Regions from separate parts of the Amycolatopsis sp. A1MSW2902 genome, predicted to be linked through region 3. Evidence: riboswitches for the same ligand, from Rfam matches in the RefSeq annotation. Region 3 holds a riboswitch; each other region holds the start of a gene.

Region 1 (7,008 bases), 2.4 Mb from region 3:
GCGCGCCAAACCCGCCAGTATGACCGCGTGCCCCGACAAAATCCGGCGCGGCACCTGAGCTGAAGGCCGAGTTGTCCCCAAGGGGCGGGTTGTCCACAGATCGCGCGGAACCCGCTCGCAGTCGGACCGGCCGACGCCTAGCGTCGATCGTGTGTTCGAGCCCTCCGCCCGAGACCAGGGCACTCCCGTCAACGTCAGGCTCACCTGGCTGGCCGACCAGCTGGCCGCGGTCCCGCACCTCAGCGGACCCGGCAGCGGGCCGGTCCGCCGCTGGCTGCCCCTCGGCCGTGCGGGCCGGTCGGCGCGCAGCCGGGCGAGTGTGTCGGCAACTGCAGACAGCCAGGAGGTGCCCGGCGGGGAACCGGATCCTCGCCTGCCCACAGGCATGGACGGCGCGGCGGTCCACTCAAGGCGGCACTCTCGCGCAGCAGGTCCGGAAGCTGCAGTTGCTGACAGTGCACCGCTACTGGGCGGCCAGCTGGCGGACGGTACGCCGCTCTTGCGGCCCACGGGTCGCAAAGCCCGGTTGTCTGCACTGGCCGACAACCCACCCCCGCCGGAAAGCTCCTTGCCCGGCGGCAAACTGGTCCGCAGCTGGCTGCCAGAACACATCGAGCATCGCCTGACCCGGCGCTGGCTCCCCGGTTCGACCGGCCTGCCCGGCTTCCTGGGCCGCCGGGGAATGATCTTCGCCCTGGCATTGCTGGCAGCCGCCGCCGTCATTGCCGGAGGCCTGGCCATCTTCGGCCGCTCGCCCGCAGCCGAGATCGCCCCGCCGCTCCCGACTGCCCGTGCGCAGGTGCCGCACGCGTCGAAGACGAACGAGAATCTGGTAATCAGCGTGGTCGGCCACGTGCGCTCGCCAGGGCTAGTCACCGTGCCGTCGGGTTCCCGCGTCGCCGACGCCCTCCGCGCGGCCGGCGGTGCCAACCCGGGCGTCGACCTGACCACGCTGAACCTCGCCCGCAGACTCACCGACGGCGAGCAGCTGGCGGTCGGCGTCCCAGCCGCGCAAGCGGCACCGGTCGGTTCAGGAGCCGCAGCCAGCAAGATCGACCTGAACTCCGCGACCGCCGAACAACTCGACAGCCTCCCAGGCGTCGGCGAGGTCACCGCCCGGCGCATCACCGACTGGCGCACGCAGCACGGCGGATTCTCGAGTGTGGAACAACTTCGCGACGTCGACGGCATTGGCGAGAGCAAGTTCCAAAAAATCCGCGAGCAGGTGACCGTCGGATGAAGCTGGAAACCGAGGAAACGGCCCGGCGCGACCACGATTTCCGTCTCGTCCCCGCTGCTGTCGCCGGATGGGTGGCCACCCTCGCCGGACTGCAACTCGGCTGGTGGATCGCGACAGCGATCGGTGCCGTAGCGGTGATCGGCGCGGCAGTGCTTCTAGTGCGCGGCCGTGCCAGATACCTCGGTGCCGGGGGAGCGCTGCTGCTGGTCGGACTCATTGCCGCAGTGCCAACCGCTCTGCGGATCCACGACGCATCATCCGACCCGTTGGGAGCCGCTGCCGCACATGGCGTCACAGCGACGCTGCGGGTCGAGATCAGCGAGCGCCCGCGGCCGATCCACCAAGCCGGATACGCCGACCAACAGGCGGGAACCCGGTCAGTGGCGATCCCGGCCCGAGTCGCAACGGCCACAGTGGACGGTCTGCCAGTCGAATCGACCGGCCGGGTTCTGTTGCTGGCACCGGTCGCGGAATGGAATCGTCTGCTGCCCGGCCAGGAGGTGACGACATCCGGTCGTCTCCTGCCCGCACGCGGCGGCGAACTAACCGCAGCAGTCCTCTCCGTGCGGGCCGCGCCAGCAGATATCGGTCCGGCACCGTGGTGGCAGCAAGCCGCCGCAGCTCTGCGGAACAGCTTGCATTCGCTGTGCGCGATCCTGCCGGAGGAACCCGCGGGCCTCCTGCCCGGACTGGTGCTAGGCGACACGAGCGCGTTGCCGCAACGGGTCGAAGGTGAGTTCAAAGCCTCCGGACTCACCCACTTGATGGCAGTGAGCGGTGGCAACCTTGTAATCATCGGCGGAGCCGTACTGCTGCTGTGCCGGTTGGTCCGAGCAGGTCCGAGATTTTCCGCAACAGCGGCTGGAGCCTGCCTAGTGGGATTTCTCGTCCTGGTGGGTCCTGAACCGAGTGTGGTGCGGGCTGGCGTAATGGGCGGCATCGGCCTGCTCGCGCTGGCCCTGGGACGGCGTGGTTCAGCGTTGCCCGCATTGGCCTTCGCCGTTTGTGTACTGGTGGCGTGGGATCCGACGATGGCGGGCAATTTCGGTTTCGCTCTTTCGGTTCTCGCCACGGCAGGGCTGGTGCTGCTCGCGCCGCGCTGGGCAGATTCGTTGGTGCGGCGGGGAGTCCCGCCCGGTTACGCCGAAGGGCTAGCCGTGCCGCTAGCCGCGTTCGTGGTCACCGCTCCCGTCATCGCCGGAATGGCGGGCACGGTCAGCCTGGTTTCGGTCGTGACCAATGTTCTTGCGGCACCAGTGGTCGCGCCGGTCACCGTGCTGGGAGTGCTGGCAACGGTCGTCGGCCCGTGGTGGCCAGGTGCGGGGCATCTGCTGATCCATCTAGCGGATCCGGAAGCCCGATGGCTGATCACCGTCGCCCGGCATGGCGCGAGAGCGCCGGGCGCGGCGCTCTCGTGGCCCGGAGGCTGGTGGGGAGGATTGTGCGCGGCGGTCCTGCTGGTCGCAATCGTGGTGGCGGCGCGGTTTCGCCGGCTGCGGCTGCTAGTGGCGATCGGACTGGTCGTCGTGCTGCTGACAGTCGTGCCGGCCAAAGTCTTGGTGCCTGGCTGGCCGCCGGACGGCTGGGCGATGGTGGAATGCGATGTCGGACAAGGAGATGCGGTCGTCCTGGCCACGGCCGAGCCTGGTCGCGCCGTGGTCGTCGACACCGGGCCGGAGCCAGGGCCGGTCGATGAATGCCTGCGGAGGCTGGGCGTCGAACGGGTGCCGTTGCTTGTGCTGAGTCACCTGCACGCGGACCACATCGGCGGTCTCGCCTCGGTATTCGACGGACGGGCGGTCGGGGCGATCGCGGTAGGGCCAGGGCGTGCGCCCGCGTGGGCGTGGCAGTCGGTCTCCGGCGAAGCGCGGCGTCGCGGCGTGCCACTGGTGCAGTTGAGCGACGGGCAGCGGCTGGAGTGGCCGGGGCTGTCGCTTGAGGTGATCGGTCCGCGCTACGCCACTACCCGTGCACCGGCGTTGCAGGACGGCACGATGATCAACAACAGTTCGGTCGTCCTGCGCGCCGACACCGCGGCTGGCCGGGTTCTGCTGACCGGAGACGTCGAGCTGGCGGCGCAGGCGGATCTGCTTGCCGAGGGCGTCGACCTGCGGGCAGACGTCCTGAAGGTGCCGCATCACGGGTCGAGGTATTCGCTGCCGCAGTTTCTCGCGGCGGTGCGGCCGCGCACGGCGCTGATCAGTGTCGGCGCGGGCAACGGATACGGACATCCGAGCAAGTCCACAGTGGACGTTCTCGGAACGATGGGAGTGCTGGTCACCCGGACCGATATCGACGGGGACACCGCCGTTCTGCCCGGAGGAAGCGGACCGGCGGTGGTGCGCCGGGGCGAGCCGCGGGGTCCGCCGCGGTAGTGCGGCGGACCCCGGGCCGGTGCGTCAGTAGCCGAGTGCCTTGGCGACGGCCGCGGCGGACGGCGGCACGGTGGCCTTCGGGCCGATGTGGTTCTCGACCGCGTCGAGGGTCTTGAGGCCGTCGCCGGTGATGAGGAGGACGGTTTCCGCGTCCGGGTCGAGCTTGCCGGTTTCGACGAGCTTCTTCGCGGTCGCCACGGTGACGCCGCCCGCGGTCTCGGTGAAGATGCCTTCGGTGCGCGCGAGCAGCCGAATGCCTTCGACGACCTCTTCGTCGGTGACGTCCTCGATCGCGCCGCCGGTGCGGTTGACCACGTCGAGCACGTACGGGCCGTCGGCCGGGTTGCCGATCGCGAGCGAACGGGCGATGGTGTCCGGCTTCACCGGCTGGACCACGTCGTGGCCGTTGCGGTACGCGGTGGAGACCGGCGAGCAGCCCGTGGCCTGCGCGCCGAACACCTTGTACGGGCTGGCGTCCACGAGACCGAGCTGGCCCAGCTCGCGGAAACCCTTGTCCACCTTGGTGAGCTGGGAACCGGAGGCGATCGGCACGACGATCTGCTCGGGGATGCGCCAGCCGAGCTGCTCGGCGACCTCGTAGGCGAGCGTCTTCGAGCCCTCGGAGTAGTACGGGCGGACGTTGACGTTCACGAACGCCCACTTCGGGTGCTCGCCGGCCAGTTCGGTGGCGAGCCGGTTCACGTCGTCGTAGTTGCCGTCGACGGCGATCAGGTCGCCGTCGTAGACCGCGGTGGTGAGGATCTTCGCGCGTTCGAGGTTCTTCGGGATCAGCACGACCGACCGCCAGCCGGCGCGGGCCGCCGCGGCGGCGGTCGCGTTGGCCAGGTTGCCGGTCGAGGGACACGCCAGGACCTCGAAACCGAACTCGCGGGCGGCCGCGAGCGCGACGGCGACCACGCGGTCCTTGAACGAGTGCGTGGGGTTGCCGGTGTCGTCCTTGACCCACACGCGCTTGAGGCCGAGCTCCTTCGCGAGCCGGTCGGCGCGCACGAGCCGGGTGCAGCCGGGTTCGGTGTTCGGGGTCTCCTCGACGGTCGAGGGGACGGGAAGGAGTTTCTTGTAACGCCAGATGTTGCGCGGGCCCGCCTCGATGTCCTCGCGGCGGACGCGGCCGAAGTCGTAGGCGACCTCGAGCGGCGAGAAGTCTTCGACGGAGACGAATTCCGGAGCGAGCGGCTGCCGGTGCCCTTCTTCCTTCGACACCAGTTCGACGGCCGGACCGAGGTCGATCGTCTTGTTGGCGGAGGTGGCGCTGAGGGCTGCAGTCATCGCGAGGTTCCTTTCCTCATCTGCCCCGCCGAAGCGGGCCGGAATTGGCACCGTGGTCGTCAGCTACCCCGCGATCGCGGGATGACAGGCTGTACGCCGGTTGCCGGGGCTTCGTCGGGCCGTTCCCTCTGCCCCTCTGGATGAGCGGTATTCGGTTGTCGGAGCGCCGGTGGGCGCGTCCTCGGCTACACCGTACGACATCCCGATCAGCTCGTGCCACGGAGGCGGCCCACATCACCGGAGCGGGCGGCCCGGCGGCCGGGTGAGAAGATGGCCGGGTGACCACCGCACCCGCGCCGCTGCACCTCGTCACGGGCGAGGAAGAACTGCTCATCGAACGGGCTGTGCGAGCGTCCCTCGACGCGGCCAAGGCCGCGGACCCGACGGCCGACCTCACGCGCATGCGGGTGTCCGATCTCACACCGCCTGTGCTGGCCGAGCTGGTGAGCCCGTCGCTGTTCGCCGAGGGGCGCGTGATCGTGCTGGAGTCGGCGCAGGACATCTCGCAGGAGCTGTCCGACGCGGTCCTCGCGTACGTGAAGGCGCCTGCCGACGGCATCGTCCTCGTGGTCGTGCACAGCGGCGGCGGGCGGAGCAAAGCCGCCAAAGCGCTGCCGGGCGCGTTGAAAAAGGCGGGCGCGGAAATCACCGAATGCCCGAAGCTCACCAAACCGGCCGAGCGCGAGGCGTTCGTCCGCAACGAGGTGCGCCGCGCGGGCGGCAAGATCGACGCCGCGGGCCTGATGGCGCTGCTCGACTCGGTCGGCTCGGACCTGCGCGAACTGTCCTCGGCGGCGACGCAGCTGGTCGCCGACACCGGGGGAGTCGTCGACGAGCGGGCGGTCCGCCGCTACCACACCGGACGCGCCGACGTGACCGGCTTCGCGGTGGCCGAGAAGGCCGTCGCGGGCGACCGGGCCGCCGCGATGGAGTCGCTGCAGTGGGCGATGCAGCTGGGCGTCCCGCACGTCCTGATCGCCGACGCGCTGGCCGACGCGGTGCGCACGATCGCTCGCGTGTCCGCGGCCGGGCGCGGCAACCCGAACCAGATGGCGGGCGAACTCGGCATGCCGCCGTGGAAGATCCGCAAGGCGCAAGGGCAGTCCCGCGGCTGGGGCCAGGACGGCCTGGCGACCGCGATGCGCGTCGTGGCGCGGCTGAACGCCGAGGTCAAGGGTGCGGCGGCCGACGCGAACTACGCGTTGCAGCGCGCGGTCCTCGACGTGGTCGCGGCCAAGGGAGACCGCTGACGTCCCGGCGCCGGGAACGCCTTGAGGAGAGCCGAGCCGGTCCCCAGGACACGGAAAGGCCCGGCAGCCGAAGCCGCCGGGCCTTTCCGAAAGACTGCGCTCAGAGCTGGTTCGCGCGCTTCGCGAGAGCCGACTTCTTGTTCGCGGCCTGGTTGGCGTGGATGACGCCCTTGGTGACGGCCTTGTCGAGCTTGCGAGCGGCGTCGCGCTGCAGTTCGAGGGCCTTGTCCTTGTCACCGGCTTCGGCGGCCTCGCGGAACTTGCGGATCGCGGTCTTCACCGAGGACCGGATCGCCAGGTTGCGCTGCCGCGCCTTCTCGTTCGTCGTGATGCGCTTGACCTGCGACTTGATGTTGGCCATGGAGGCGTTCCTCTTTCACTCGGTGAAGGTCGCTGCCGCGTTCGTGTGGCTCCGGATCAGTCCCGAGGGACTGCCGGGTTTCCTCCCTGACGGAATGCCGCACGGCAACAGTCGAAAATCTTAACAGCCCTGTTCGCGGCGTTGCCGACGGCCCCGGAGCAGGCAAACGCTCGGCATCGCGCCCCCGTCTCGGTTACGGTGGGGTCCGGTAGTGCCTAGGGTTCCGTCGCCTGCCCGTGGTCCCGCAGAGCGGGTCGCGAAGACAACGAGGGCGGGCGGGCCTGGTCCGAGCGGCACCTTCGGCGGGAGACAGAGCCCCGCCGTTCATCTGACGGGACAAAAGCCTGGAGGACCCGGTCTTCAGCGTGCGCTGAAAACCTGAAGGGGTCCGGATGAACACCACAGCCCTCGCCATGGTCCTCGTCGCCGCGGTCGTGCACGCCGTGTGGAACCTTGCCGCCAAACGGGTTTCCGGCGGCCCGCGGTTCGTCT
Region 2 (7,008 bases), 6.0 Mb from region 3:
ACCCCAATGTGGCATTGGGTGCGTCAGATGCACCCAATGTGGCGTTCGGTGCGTGGGATGCACCCAACGCCACATTGGGGCGGGCAACCCGGCCCAAGACTGAGGTGGCGGGCGGGGCGGGTCCGTGAAGGGCTCATCGAGGGAATCTAAGTCCGTGAAGGGGTCCCTCACGGCCGTCGCGGGTCGTGAGGGGAACCCTGGGGGAATCTGGGTACGTGAGGGTTCCCCTCACGGCATTCGCGAGGCGGGGGCGCAGTAGCTTGGAAGCATGGGTGCCGAAAAGCGCGAACTTCCTCCGATTCCTGATCGGCTGCCGGTGACGGTGGTTGACGCGCACACTCATCTCGACGCGTGCGGGGCCGAGACTGCGGCTGATGTCGCCGCGATGGTCGACCGTGCCGAGCGGGCTGGCGTTGCGCGTGTTGTCACTGTCGCGGATGATCTCGCGGCTGCTCGCTGGGCTTCCGAAGCGTCCACCTGGGACTCGCGGGTCTTCGCTGCGGTGGCTATCCATCCCACGCGTACCAAGGAATTCGGGCCCGCCGAACAGTCCGAAGTGGAGCGTCTGGCGCGCGGGGAGCGGGTCGTCGCGGTCGGTGAGACGGGGCTTGATTACTACTGGGACTACTCGCCGCACGATGCGCAGCAGGCTGCGTTTCGCTGGCACATCGACCTTGCGAAGCGGCTTGGCAAGGCGCTGATGATCCACGACCGCGACGCGCACGAGGACGTGCTTCGCATCCTCGACGAGGAAGGTGCGCCCGAGACGGTCGTCTTCCACTGCTTCTCCGGCGACGAGCACATCGCGCGCCGCTGTGTCGACAAGGGCTACATCCTGTCCTTCGCGGGCACGGTCACCTTTAAGAACGCGCGCGGGCTGCACGAGGCCGCGCGTCTTGTGCCGCGTGGGCAGTTTCTCGCGGAGACTGACGCGCCGTTTCTGACGCCTCATCCCTACCGTGGGCGGCCGAACGAGCCGTATTGCACCGCCTACACCGTTCGCTTCCTCGCTCAGTTGCGCGGCGAAGCGGTCCACGAGGTGGCCGAAGCGGTCCGGACCACTGCCGAACGCGCATACCGGCTGCCTGCGTGATTCCGTAGTGTCACAACGGGTTGCACGGATTGCGACATTCGAGACCGCGCATTCGTCCACCTGATGAGTGACGCAAGTCACGACACTCCGGGGGGTGTTTGCGCAACCTGCCGACACCCGTTACTGTCCCGTGATCGTGCCGGTCGGTACCGCGCAGCGGAACCGGCTGATACGCCCACCAGTCACGTCAGTGCACGTCGGGGAAGCGGAACCGGGGTTGGTACGACCTGGGACCGTGACGATGGCGCTGGCTGGGGGTGTCGGACTTGAGAGGCGCGCCCGAGGGTGCGTCGCGAACGAAGGACGACGCGCGAACGACGCGCGATGTCTTGGGAAAGGGAACGACCCGGTGACTGGTAGTCGGCAGGATGATTCGCGTCTTGACGCGGGTTCGGCGTATTTCTCCTCCTCCGAGTCCTCGGTGGCCGTGCTCGACCGCGAGCTCGAGGACACCGCCTACGGGCAGCTTGACTTCTCCGACGAGCTTCGCGTGACCGAGCAGGACGTGCTCGCCGCGCTCGGCCCGGACGCCGACCTGTTGATGTCGGAAATCGACGTCGACGTCGACGAGCTGATCCGCCTCATCAACGCGGAAACCACGATGCTTCCGCCGCTCGTCCTCCCGGACGAGGTCGAGCAGGACCGCACCGCCTCCCCGCAGGCCAAGAAGGCCGCGGTCGAGGAAGGGCTGCGCGAGGCGACCAAGACCTGGAAGCGCCGCTTCCTCAAGGGCGCCGTGCTCTCGCTGCTGGTCACCGTCGGCGGTGGCGGCGCGGCGGCGCTCGCGATGAACAAGAGCATCACCGTCGACGTCGACGGCCACCAGCAGACCGTGCACAGCTTCGGCGGCACCGTCGGCGACGTGCTCAAGGACGCGGGCCTCTCGGTCGGCGAGCACGACGCGCTTTCGCCCTCGCCGCAGGCGGCGGTCGGCGACGGCGGCGTCATCAAGCTCGAGCGCGGCCGTCAGCTGAACCTCGTCGTGGACGGCGTGTCCCGGCCCTCCTGGGTCCGCGCGACCACGCTCGGCGAGGCCATGAACCAGCTCGGCATGGGCAGCATGCTTTCCCAGGGCGCGTGGACGTCGATGCCGTCGTCCGGCGAACTGCCGCTGGAGGGCTCGACCGTCCAGGTCAAGACCCTCAAGCACATCACGCTTTTCGACGGCACCAACGCGCCGCGCAAGGTGGACACCACCGCGGTGACCACCAAGGAGCTCGCCTCCGACCTGAAGCTGAACCTCGGCCCGGACGACGCGATCGAGGGCGGTCTCGACGTCAGCCTGAAGAACGGCGCCGAGGTCCACGTCAGCCGCATGGGCGTGTCGATGGTCAACCAGGAAGAGACCATCGACCCCGAGGTGCAGAAGGTCGACGACCCGACGCAGCTGCAGGGCCAGCAGAGCGTCGAGGACCCGGGCACGCCGGGCAAGAAGCTGGTGACCTACAAGGTCACGAAGAAAAACGGCGAAGAGATCGCGCGCGAGCACGTCTCGGAGAAGGTCCTCGTCGAGGCCAAGGCCAAGATCATCAAGGTCGGCACCAAGAAGCCGCCGGCCCCGGCCATCGGCGACACCGGCGCGTGGGACCGCATCGCGCAGTGCGAGTCGGGCGGCAACTGGTCGATCAACACCGGCAACGGCTACTACGGCGGCCTGCAGTTCGACCGGCAGACCTGGAACGCCTACGGCGGCCAGCAGTACGCCCCCACCGCCGACAAGGCGACCCGCGAGCAGCAGATCGCGATCGCCGAGAAGGTGCGCGACGCCCGCGGCGGCTACAGCGCCTGGGGCTGCGGCTACAAGGCCTGAGCCACGCTCTGATTTTCCGGCAGGCGGCCGGGAGCCTCGCGCTCCCGGCCGCCTGTTTTCGTCCGCCGCGCCGCCGCTGGGTAGGCTCGTCCGGTGGTGGAACTGCTGGGGCCTGCCGAAATCCGCGGGCTGGCCGACGAACTCGACGTCCGGCCCACGAAGAAACTCGGGCAGAACTTCGTGCACGACCCCAACACGGTCCGCCGCATCGTCGAACTCGGCGGCGTGCAGCCGGGGGACGTCGTCCTGGAGGTCGGACCCGGTCTCGGCTCGCTGACGCTCGGCCTGCTGGCCGCGGGCGCTCAGGTCGTCGCTGTGGAGATCGATCCGGTGCTGGCCGCCCGCCTGCCCCGCACAGTCGCCGAGCGCGCGCCTGAGGCCGCGGACCGGCTGACCGTCGTCGGCGCCGACGCGCTCCGGGTGCGGGCGGCTGATCTGCCCGCTGAGCCGGTGTCGATCGTCGCGAACCTGCCGTACAACGTCGCGGTGCCGGTGGTGCTGCACCTGCTGGCCGAGCTGCCGTCGCTGCGCAGCGGGCTCGTCATGGTCCAGACCGAGGTCGCCGACCGGATGGTGGCCGGGCCAGGGAGCCGCACTTACGGCGTGCCGAGCGTGAAGCTCGCTTGGTACGGGCCCGCGCGCAAGGTGGCCGCCGTGCCGCGCGCGGTGTTCTGGCCGGTGCCGAACGTCGATTCCGCTCTGGTCTCGTTCACCCGGACCGACCCGGTTTCCGGAGTGGATCGGGCCCGGCTGTTCGCGGTGGTCGACGCGGCGTTCTCCCAGCGGCGCAAGACATTGCGGGCCGCGCTGGCCGGGTGGGCTGGTTCCGCCGAGCGGGCTGGCGAGTTGCTCGCCGAGGCGGGGATCGACCCGAAGACGCGCGGGGAGCAGTTGGACGTGCACGCTTTCGCGCGGATCGCGGCTGCCGGAATGTGACCCACCTCCCCCAGGGTGCTCGCCCTGCGACTTCCAACGGCGGCGTCGGAGCAGGTATTCCCTGGTTTCGCCGCGTTCTCCGATGATCTTGTGTCGTCGCTGATTGTGGGTCATTCCCTGCTGCTTGGCTACGCTTGGTGACCACGCGAGCACGGCTGAAACAGCCGCCCACCTGTGACGAGCAGCTCGGCATTCGGGGGAGTCGGACTGCTCCACGCCCGGGATTGTTCCGCGGGGCTGACCCGAGGTGCTTCGCTTCGCTGACCTATCTCGGCTCGGTCGAGGCCCCGGTGCACCGCGCGTCGAGGCCCGCGAACCATCGCCCCTTGACAACGAGAAAACTCTTGTTCCACAAAGATCCTTGATCGTCCACAGTGGAACAAACCCGTCCGCCGCCGGTGCCCGTGGCGAGCGTTTCGCAGGTCGAGGCACTGTTCGGCGGCCGAGGTTCCGGGCTTCCGGTTTTTGGACGCGGTGTTCCGGTATGCGGGCACCACCAGACGTGTGATCTGCACCAACGCGCTTGCGTTCAGCCAATGGGATCGGCTTTACTCGAAAGCGTCCATCCCGAGCGACTGAGAGACCTGGCTCGCCGAAGTCGCAGCAACCACCCTCCGCAGGGCAGGTGCTACCGCCAGGACCGATGGAGGCTGTTTTCGATGAAGAGGGTCACCCGCCCGCTCCTGCTGACCCGCCGGCGCGTAGTCGACGAAGGTCGCCGCTCGGTATGTGCGTGTCAACGCTCCATGGTCATCGCCTGATCGTTTTTTCCGCAGTTTCTTGCGCCGTCCACAGTGGACGGTAATTCGATGACGCCTGGCGCGCCCGGAATCGGCGCCGCGCCTCGTTTGCCTGGAGCCCTTTCGTGATCACTGTCGAAAACGTGTCCAAGTCCTTTCCCTTCCACGGAAATCGGGTCGCCGCGCTGCGCGATGTGAGTGTCGACGTGCAAGCCGGTTCGCTGTTCGGGGTCGTGGGTCCGTCCGGTTCCGGCAAGTCGACCCTCGCCCGTTGCATCGCGCTGCAGGAGCGCCCCGACCGCGGCGTCGTGCGGCTCGACGGCCTCAACACCGCGACGCTCGACGGCAAGCGGCTGCGGGAGATCCGCCGCCAGCTGGGCGTCGTCGGGACCAAGCCGGAGCTGATCGCCGAGCGCACCATCGCGGGCAACATCGCCAGCCCGCTGGAGCAGCTCGGCGTCGACGGCCCGCAGCGGCGCAGCCGGGTCGGCTCGCTGCTCGACCTCGTCGGCCTCACCGCCCGCGCCGGGCAGAAGCCGGAAGAACTCACCGACGGCCAGCTCCGCCGGGTCGCGGTCGCCAGGGCGCTCGCCGCCGGACCGGCTGTGCTGCTCGCCGACGACCCGACCGCCGGGGTCGCGGCCGAGGACGCGGGCGCGGTGCTCGCTGTGCTCGACCGCGCGCGGGCCGAGCTGGGCGTGACGGTCGTCGTCACCACGCCGGACGCGGACGTCGTCCGCCGGGTCTGCGACGACGTCGCGGTGCTCGACAACGGCGCGATCGTCGAGCGCGGCACGGTGCTCGACCTCATCTCGACGCCGGACAGCTGGACCGCGCAAGCGGTGCTGCCGTCAGTCGAGACCTCGCGCGCCCAGTCCGCGAAGTACGACCGCGCGGTCGACGTCGTGCTGATCGGTTTCGCTTCGGTGGGCGCCCTGCTGCCTGAGGCGGCCAGCCGGTTCGACGTGGAGCTCGCCACCATCGGCGGCGGCCTCACCCGCATCGGGGACACCCCGATCGCCCGGTTCCGCCTCGGCGTCCGCGGCGAGCGGGCCGACGCCGCGCTGTCCTGGATCTCCGACCGGGGCGCGCACGTGAGCCAGCCGGCTCGCGGTCCGCAGAGCGTCGTCGCCGCCTGATTTCCCTTGAACTGAGCGGTTTTCCGAGGGCCGTCCCATGCGATGGGGCGGCCCTCGCCGCGTTCGCGGGACGCGTCGCCCGAGAAATCAGGTCGCCGGGTCAAAGTTTCAGGACAAGTGTCCTGCATTCTGTCCATTGTGGTCGTTCCGGCGCAGGATCTCCGCCAGCTCCGGATCCGCGTGCGCCTCGGCGGTCTGTTTCCACCTCGTCACGAGGGCGGCGAACGGCACCGGGTTGCCGAGGGATTCGGCTCGCTCCAGGGTTTCGGCCAGTTCGCCGACGAATGTCCGTACTTCTTCCGCGGACAGGTACCGCGCCCACGGGAACGCGGCGGGCAGCGCCTCGGCGGCGAGCGCGGCGGTCTCGGCGCTGCGGCGCATCAGTTCCGCGAGGATCGTGACGGTCGCCGAAAACCCGGCCGCCGCCTGTTCGGCGCGTTCGGCGGTCACGAGCAGCAGATCGGGTTTGTCCTTCTCCCGTCGGCGAATCCGGACCGAACGGGTCGGCGAACCTTCGAGCCGCTCGACGACCCGGCGCGGGTGCAGGGACAGCTCGGACAGGTTGACCTCCGGCGCGCGCATAGTTCCAAAGTAGTTCCAAATTAGTCCGGATGGCCACTCCGGAGCGACGGTTGGGGGAACTTCCGTGCCGACGTTTTCTCCTGGCGACACCTGGTCAGCGCCAGCCACGTAGGCTGGACGGGTGCTCGCCGTCGTACCACCACCAGTCACCGTCCGGGTCCCGGCCAAGGTCAACCTGCACCTGGCCGTCGGCGACCTGCGGGCGGACGGGTTCCACGAGCTGGTCACCGTCTTCCAGGCGCTTTCGCTCACCGACGAGGTGACCGTCGCCGCCACCGACGAGCCAGGGCTCGAGGTGTACGGCGAGGGGGAGCGCACGGTGCCCACCGACGGCGCCAACCTCGCCTGGCGAGCGGCACGCGAGCTGGCCTCCTACGCCGGACGGCCGGACGCGGATGAGCCGAAGGTGCGAATCGTGCTGCGCAAGGGCATTCCGGTCGCCGGCGGCATGGCGGGCGGGAGCGCGGACGCGGCGGCGGCGCTGGTCGGGCTCTCGTCGCTCTGGAAGCTCGACATCACCCGCGACGAGCTGGCCACCATCGCCGGCCGGCTGGGCAGCGACGTGCCCTTCGCGCTGTACGGCGGCACTGCGCTCGGCACCGGCCGCGGCGAGCAGCTCGTTCCGGTGCTCGCGCGCCACACGTTCCACTGGGTGCTGGCCTTCGACGAGGAAGGCCTGTCCACGCCCAAGGTGTTCGGCGAACTCGA
Region 3 (7,008 bases):
AGCGGTCGACGGGTATCACGGCAAGGCCGTTCTCGTCGCCATCCAGCCGTCCTCCGGCGACTTGCTCGCGGTGGCGCAGAACGCCAGCGTCACCAACGCGGCGTCGGCGTTCAGCGGCCAGTACGCGCCGGGGTCGACGTTCAAGATCGTCACCGCGACCGCGGCGCTGGAAGCCGGGATCGTCACGCCGGATTCCACGGTTCCGTGCCCGCTGACCGACCGGATCGGCACCCGCACGCTCTCCAACGAGGGGTTCGACCTCGGCACGACGACCGTGCACAAGGCGTTCGCGAAGTCCTGCAACACCACGTTCGCCCGGCTCGCGTCGCAGCTGCCCGCCGACGGGCTCGCGAAGGCGGCCACCCAGTTCGGCCTCAACGCCGACTTCTCGATCGAGGGCCTGTCCACCGAGATGGGCCGCGTCGACCCGGCGGCGAACGCGGACGAACAGGTCGAGGACGGCATCGGCCAGGGAAAGGTGCAGGTCAGCCCGATGGGAGCGGCGGTGATGGCGGCGACCGCGGCGTCCGGGCGCGCGGTCGTGCCGCGGCTGTGGGAGGACGGCACCAAGGTCAACACCGGCTACCACCCGCCGTCCGGCCCGGTCCTGGCGGCGCTGCGCGGGATGATGCGCGAGGTCGTCACCGGCGGCACGGCTACCGGCCTGGCACACTCCGGCCCGGTGTTCGGCAAGACCGGCACCGCGCAGTTCGGCGACGGTGCGGAGGCACACGGCTGGTTCGTCGGCTACCGCGGCGACCTGGCGTTCGCGGTGTTCCTGGAGGGAGCCAACGACTCCAAACCGGCCGTCTCGCTGGGTGCCAAGTTCCTCGACGCGCTGTAGGGACTCAGCAGCGCGGGTGTGCGGCGGGTTCCTCTCCCGTTGAAAGTCCGTGAAGGGCTCCTTGAGGGAATCTGATTCCCTCAAGGAGCCCTTCACGGACCTCGCAACCGCGCCAGCTCCGCGAGCCGCGATGCGTGTCGGCGGGTGCGGAGAAGCCACGAAGCCCGGCTGATGCCGCGCGTCGCGGCAACCAGGGCGCACGCCGCGGCTGCTGAGAAACCTCACTTCGGCCGCGGCCGAAGCGTCCCCGCTCTACCGTGGGCACATGGAAACCGTCGCATTGGCCGAGGTCGCCGCCGTGCTCGCCGACCCGAGCCGCGCGACCATGTGTCTCGCCCTGCTCGACGGGCGGGCCTGGACGGTCGGCGAACTGGCCGCCGCGGCGCGGATCGCGGTGTCTACGGCCAGCGAGCACGTGACGCGGCTGGCCGAGGCCGGGTTCGTCGCCCGGGTGAAGCAGGGGCGGCACGCGTACGTGCGGCTCGCGAATCCGCGGGTCGCGGAGCTGATCGAGCATTTGGCGCAGCATGCCGAACTGAAACGGCCGTCCGGGCTCCGGACTTCGTTGCGGGTGCAGCGTTTGTCGTTCGCGCGCAGTTGCTACGACCATCTCGCCGGGACCCTCGGCGTCGCCTTGCGGGACGGGATGGTCGAGCGGGGCCTGATCGACGTGTCGGACGGGCTCGCGCTCACCGACGCCGGACGCGACGTGCTGGCCGAGCTCGGCGTCGCGGTGCCGGATCGGCCACGGCGGCCGCTGTTGCGCGACTGTCTGGATTGGACAGAGCGGCGGGAGCACCTCGCCGGCGCGGTCCCGGCGGCGGTGCTGGAGCGGGCGGTCGAAGCGGGATGGCTGACGCGGGACCAGCAGCGCGCGGTCCGCGTCCTGCCAGGCGCGCAGGGGCCGTTCGCCGCGCTCGGTGTCGATCTCGCGACGGTGAGTGCCGCCGAGGCTTCGTAACACACCGGCGAGGTCCCCCGGACCGGTGGTGCGCGCTCGGGAACCGGACACTGCCTCACTATTCTGGACGCCTGCGGGCGACCGGGAGGGAGGCGGAGGGTGAACGAGCTTCCCCTGGTGCTGGGCGTCGGAGCGCTGGTTCTCGTCGTCTCGGTCGTCGCGGTGCGGGTGTCCATCCGGCTCGGATTCCCGTCGCTGCTGCTGTATCTCGGGATCGGCGTCGTGCTCGGCGAAGCCGGGTTCGGCATCCGCTTCGACAATCCGGCGCTCACCCAGTCCCTCGGGCTCGCCGCGCTCGTCCTGATCCTCACCGAGGGCGGGCTCACCACGCGGTGGTCCGCGGTGAAACCCTCGCTGGGGCCCGGAATCCTGCTGTCCACAGTGGCCGTGGTGATCAGCATCGCGGTCACCGGCGCGGCATTGCACTGGCTGCTCGGCCTCGACTGGCGGCTCGCCCTGCTGTGGGGCGCGGTTCTCGCGTCCACCGACGCCGCGGCGGTGTTCTCCGTGCTGCGCATGGCCGGGGTCGGGAAACGGCTCGTCGGCGCGCTGGAACTGGAATCCGGCATCAACGACGCGCCCGCCTACATCGCGGTCGTCGTGCTCGCGTCCGGCGAGGCGGTCGACTGGTCGCTGCCGCTGCTGGTGGTCTACGAACTGCTCACCGGCCTCGTGCTCGGCCTCGCGTTCGGCTGGCTGGGCGCGCAGGCGCTGCGCCGGGCCGCGCTCCCGGCGACCGGCCTGTACCCGCTCGCCACGGTCGCGGTGTGCGTGCTCGCGTACTCCTCGGGTCAGCTGGCGCACGCGTCCGGCCTGCTCGCCACCTACGTCGCAGGCCTGGTGCTGGGGAATTCCAAGCTGCCGCACCGGTCGGACACCCTGTCGTTCGCCGAAGGGCTCGGCTGGCTCGCGCAGATCGGGCTGTTCGTGCTGCTCGGCCTGTTCGCGTCGCCGACCCGGCTGCTCGAAACGCTCATCCCCGGCCTGGTCGCGGGCGCGGTGGTGTTGCTGCTCGCCCGGCCGCTGTCGGTGGTCCTGTCGCTGCTGCCGTTCCGTTTGCCGTGGCGGGATCAGGTGTTCCTGTCCTGGGCGGGGTTGCGCGGTGCGGTGCCGATCGTGCTCGCGATGATCCCCCTGTCCGAGGGCGTGCCCGGTGCGCAACGGCTCGTGGACGCGGTTTTCGTGCTCGTCATCGTGCTCACCGTGCTGCAAGGCGCGACGCTCAGCCCGCTCGCGCGGATCCTCGGACTGGCGAAGGCGACGCAGGCGCACGAGATCGAGGTCGACGCCGCCCCGCTCGACGAACTCGGCGCCGAACTGCTGCAGGTGCGCATCCAGAAGGGGTCGAAGCTGCACGGCGTGTACCTGTCCGAGCTGCGGCTGCCCGCCGGGGCGACGGTCAGCCTCGTGGTGCGCGGCGGGACGGGCTTCACCCCGCAGAAAACGAGCCGCTTGCAGGTCGAGGACCAGCTTCTGGTGGTCACGACCGCCGCCGACCGCGACGCGACCGAACGGCGCATCCGTGCCGTCGATCGCGCCGGCCGCCTCGCGCGCTGGCACGGGGAATCCGGAGCCTGATCTTTCTGTCCTTTGTGGACACACCCTGTGACTGCCGTCTCAGATCACGAGACGGGTCTGGTTTCTCCCAGGGGTCGTCCGCTATCTTCGGTTTCAGGTCATGAGTGCCAGCGCGAAGCCCCGGCTTGCTGGCCGGCAACCCTCCTACCGCGGTGGGGTGCCCCGGGTGAGGACCAGGCCGGTCGCGCAGTGCGGCGGGCAAGCGCGGGCCCCTCGCCGGGGGTCCCCCGGAACGCCGAGGAGGCGCCGTCATGACTCTCGCACTCGACCGGTCCACGGAAACTGTTGCCGCTGCCGTTCCCGCTGTCGCCGGTGCGACGCTGCGGGTCCCGCTGGTCACCGGCGGCGACATCGGGTACGCCAACCTCGACCACGCGGCGAGCGCGCCGTGTCTGGACGCGGTGCGTTCGGCGGTCGACGAGTTCCTTCCCTGGTACGCCAGCGTGCACCGCGGCGCGGGCTTCGCTTCGCAGGTCTCGACGCGGCTGTACGAGCGGACGCGCGACGTGCTGCGCCGGTTCGTGGACGCTCGCAACGGCGACTCGGTGATCTTCACCCGCAACACCACGGACGCGTTCAACCTGCTGGCGAAAGCGTTGCCGCGCAAGACTTCCGTGGTGGTGTTCGACAGCGAGCACCACGCGGCCTTGCTGCCGTGGCGCGGCCCGAACGTCCGGCGCGTGCAGCTGCCGCGGACCCGGCTCGCCGCAGTGTCCGTTGTGGACGAAGCGCTCGCGGAATGCCCGCAGGGGCCGCGGTTGGTGGTCGTCGCCGGTGCGTCCAATGTGACCGGCGAGCTGCTGCCGGTGGCCGAGATCGCTGCGGTGGCCCGGAAACACGGCGCCCGGGTGGCCCTCGACGCCGCGCAGCTCGCTCCGCATCGGCAGATTTCGTTGCGGGAGCTGGATGTTGACTATGTTGCGCTGTCCGGGCACAAGCTGTACGCGCCCTTCGGGGCCGGTGCGCTGATCGGGCGCAGCGACTGGTTGCGGGCGGCCGAGCCGTACCTGGCCGGTGGTGGCGCTACGAAGCTGGTGACCGAGGAAGCCGTGGTGTGGAACAGCGGCGAGGAGCGGCACGAGGCCGGATCGCCGAATACCGTTGGCGTGTATGCGCTTGGAGTGGCCTGCGAGCAGCTGGCGGCTCAGTGGGATGCCGTGGGTTCGCACGAGGCCGTGTTGCTGGAGCGGTTGCGCAAGGGTCTTGAGAGCTTGCCGGGGTTCGCCGAGCTGCGGTTCTTCGACGCGCCGGTGGACCGGGTCGGCACGGTGAGCTTCGTGGTCGACGGGTTCGAGCCCGGATGGCTGGCCGCGGTGCTGTCGGCCGAGTACGGAATCGGCGTGCGGGACGGGGCGTTCTGCGCGCACGTGGCCGCCCGGCGGTTGATCCGGGAAGCCGGAAGCCAGGGCCAGCAGGCGGTCCGGGTGAGCCTCGGGCTGGGGAGCACCGAGGAACACGTCGACCGCTTGGTGCTGGCACTGCGGCAGATCGTGGCCCGGGGAGCCCGCTGGGAGTACGCGAAGGTGGACGGGCGGTGGGCACCGGTCGGGGACCCGCGGGAGCTGCCGCCGTTCTGCGCCTGACCGGGCTGGGTTTAACCGCGTGAGCTCGCATTGTGGTCGAGTTGGGATCTGCAGGCGGCCCGGATCGCCTCTTTGATCTGCTCTTCGGTGCGGCCCCAGCCTCCGTCCCACTCTTCGTCCGCCAGCCAGACTTGGGCGAGCGGCAAGGAAGTGGCGCTCTCCGCGTAACCGGTGCGCAAGATAACCGCGTGCAGGTCGTTCAGCAGGCCGCGCTCGCTGAGATGGCCGTTGAGGAACAGCCGGGCCAGGTGAGTGAACGCGGCTTCGGCTGCGTCGGCCACCGCAGGAATGGGCGTGCGGCAGTCGGCTAAGGCCGCCTCCTGCACGTCGTGGATTTCCCGTGGTTCGCTGCGGGACAGCCCGGCCAGGTGGCGCAGGTGCTCGCCGTCCTCGCCGTCGGCCAGCCAGTGGGCGGCCCAGAGCGGGAGGTCGCTCGTGGGGGAGAGGTCGAGGGCGATCCAGGCCGCGGCCGCGGCGGGGGCGGGGATCTCGGCGGGCATGGCAGCGATGATGGCGGGCGAGGGGCCTCCGGGGCGACTGAATTCGGCCGCTGTGACCTGCTCGGGCGCGGTTGTGGACAATGGGGGTGTGAGCACCGATCCTTCGCCGTCCGAGTCCGAGGTCGAGCCGTCTGCGGAACCGCCTGAGCAGGATGCCGCCGGGGACGGCGCGCCGCTGCCCAAGCGGCGGGTCTGGGTGGTGTTCGCGGTCGCGGCGCTGCTGTGGGCGATCGACCTGATCACGAAGAACCTGGTCGTCGCGAACCTCGAGGGCAAGGAGCCCAAGCCGATCCTCGGCGGGCTGATCTACCTGCAGGTCATCCGCAACCCGGGCGCCGCGTTCTCGATGGCGACCGGCATGACGTGGGTGCTCGCGCTGGTCGCGATCGGCGTCGTGATCGCGATCGTGTGGATCTCGCGCAGGCTGCGCTCGGTCGGCTGGGCGATCGGCCTCGGGCTCGTGCTCGCCGGCGCGCTCGGCAACCTGACCGACCGGTTCTTCCGCGAGCCCGGACCGCTGCGCGGCCACGTCGTCGACTTCATCTCCGCGTTCGCGCCCAACGGCCAGGGGTTCGCGATCTTCAACATCGCCGACTCCGCGATCTGCGTCGGCGGCGCGCTGATCGTGCTGCTGTCCCTGCTCGGCAAGGACTACGACGGCACCTCCACCCGCGGCAAGAAGAAGGACTCCGAGTGAGCGCGCGCATGCTGCCCGTCCCCGACGGGCTCGACGGGATGCGCGTCGACGCCGGGCTCGCCAAACTGCTCGGCCTGTCCCGCACCGCGGTCGCGGACCTCGCCGCGGCGGGCGACGTCCTCCTCGACGGCCGCCCGGCGGGCAAATCGGACCGGCTGTCCGCGGGCGGGCTGCTCGAGGTGACGCTGCCCGAACCGGAACGTGCGGCGGAAATCGTCGCGGAGCCGGTCGAAGGCATGAAGATCCTGCACGATGACGACGACATCGTGGTGATTTCGAAACCGGTCGGCGTCGCCGTGCACCCCAGCCCCGGCTGGACCGGCCCGACGGTCGTCGGCGGACTCGCCGCGTCCGGGCTGCGCATCTCGACCTCCGGCGCGGCCGAACGGCAGGGCGTCGTGCACCGGCTCGACGCGGGCACCACCGGGGTGATGGTGGTGGCGAAGAGCGAGCACGCGTACACCGTGCTGAAGCGGGCGTTCAAGGAACGGACCGTCGACAAGGGCTACCACGCCGTCGTGCAGGGCCACCCGGACCCGACGCGCGGCACCATCGACGCCCCGATCGACCGCCATCCGCGCCACGACTACAAGTTCGCCGTCGTCGCGGGCGGACGGCCGAGCGTCACGCACTACGAGGTGGTCGAGGCGTTCCGGGCGGCGTCGCTGGCGCACGTGAAGCTGGAAACCGGCCGTACGCACCAGATCCGCGTGCACTTCTCCGCGCTGCGCCACCCGTGCGCGGGCGACCTGACCTACGGGGCGGACCCGGTGCTGGCCCGGAAACTCGGCCTGACGAGGCAGTGGCTGCACGCGCGGACGCTCGGGTTCGCGCACCCCGCGGAC

What was found. A riboswitch is a leader RNA that binds a small molecule or an ion and turns the genes downstream of it on or off. The one in region 3 is predicted to bind S-adenosylmethionine.
Region 1: linked by a shared signal. The riboswitch ahead of thrC (threonine synthase) and the one ahead of DMP23_RS11035 (aminotransferase class V-fold PLP-dependent enzyme) in region 3 are both predicted to bind S-adenosylmethionine.
Region 2: linked by a shared signal. The riboswitch ahead of DMP23_RS39655 (methionine ABC transporter ATP-binding protein) and the one ahead of DMP23_RS11035 (aminotransferase class V-fold PLP-dependent enzyme) in region 3 are both predicted to bind S-adenosylmethionine.

What each region holds. Positions count from the first base shown of each region.
Region 1 covers NZ_QJPO01000001.1:4,859,830-4,866,837, reverse strand. The annotation lists gene DMP23_RS22235 (hypothetical protein) at 1-63, shown strand, start outside; gene DMP23_RS22230 (helix-hairpin-helix domain-containing protein) at 386-1,240, shown strand; gene DMP23_RS22225 (ComEC/Rec2 family competence protein) at 1,237-3,615, shown strand; gene thrC (threonine synthase) at 3,640-4,905, opposite strand; SAM riboswitch class I at 4,919-5,052, opposite strand; gene holA (DNA polymerase III subunit delta) at 5,184-6,155, shown strand; gene rpsT (30S ribosomal protein S20) at 6,256-6,516, opposite strand; gene DMP23_RS22205 (DMT family transporter) at 6,909-7,008, shown strand, end outside.
Region 2 covers NZ_QJPO01000001.1:8,437,704-8,444,711, forward strand. The annotation lists gene DMP23_RS39640 (TatD family hydrolase) at 269-1,093, shown strand; gene DMP23_RS39645 (resuscitation-promoting factor) at 1,521-2,903, shown strand; gene rsmA (16S rRNA (adenine(1518)-N(6)/adenine(1519)-N(6))-dimethyltransferase RsmA) at 2,997-3,839, shown strand; SAM riboswitch class I at 4,399-4,489, shown strand; gene DMP23_RS39655 (methionine ABC transporter ATP-binding protein) at 4,705-5,718, shown strand; gene DMP23_RS39660 (hypothetical protein) at 5,827-6,300, opposite strand; gene DMP23_RS39665 (4-(cytidine 5'-diphospho)-2-C-methyl-D-erythritol kinase) at 6,422-7,008, shown strand, end outside.
Region 3 covers NZ_QJPO01000001.1:2,428,965-2,435,972, forward strand. The annotation lists gene DMP23_RS11020 (penicillin-binding transpeptidase domain-containing protein) at 1-844, shown strand, start outside; gene DMP23_RS11025 (ArsR/SmtB family transcription factor) at 1,110-1,805, shown strand; gene DMP23_RS11030 (potassium/proton antiporter) at 1,905-3,383, shown strand; SAM riboswitch class IV at 3,480-3,594, shown strand; gene DMP23_RS11035 (aminotransferase class V-fold PLP-dependent enzyme) at 3,635-4,966, shown strand; gene DMP23_RS11040 (hypothetical protein) at 4,978-5,466, opposite strand; gene lspA (signal peptidase II) at 5,555-6,163, shown strand; gene DMP23_RS11050 (RluA family pseudouridine synthase) at 6,160-7,008, shown strand, end outside.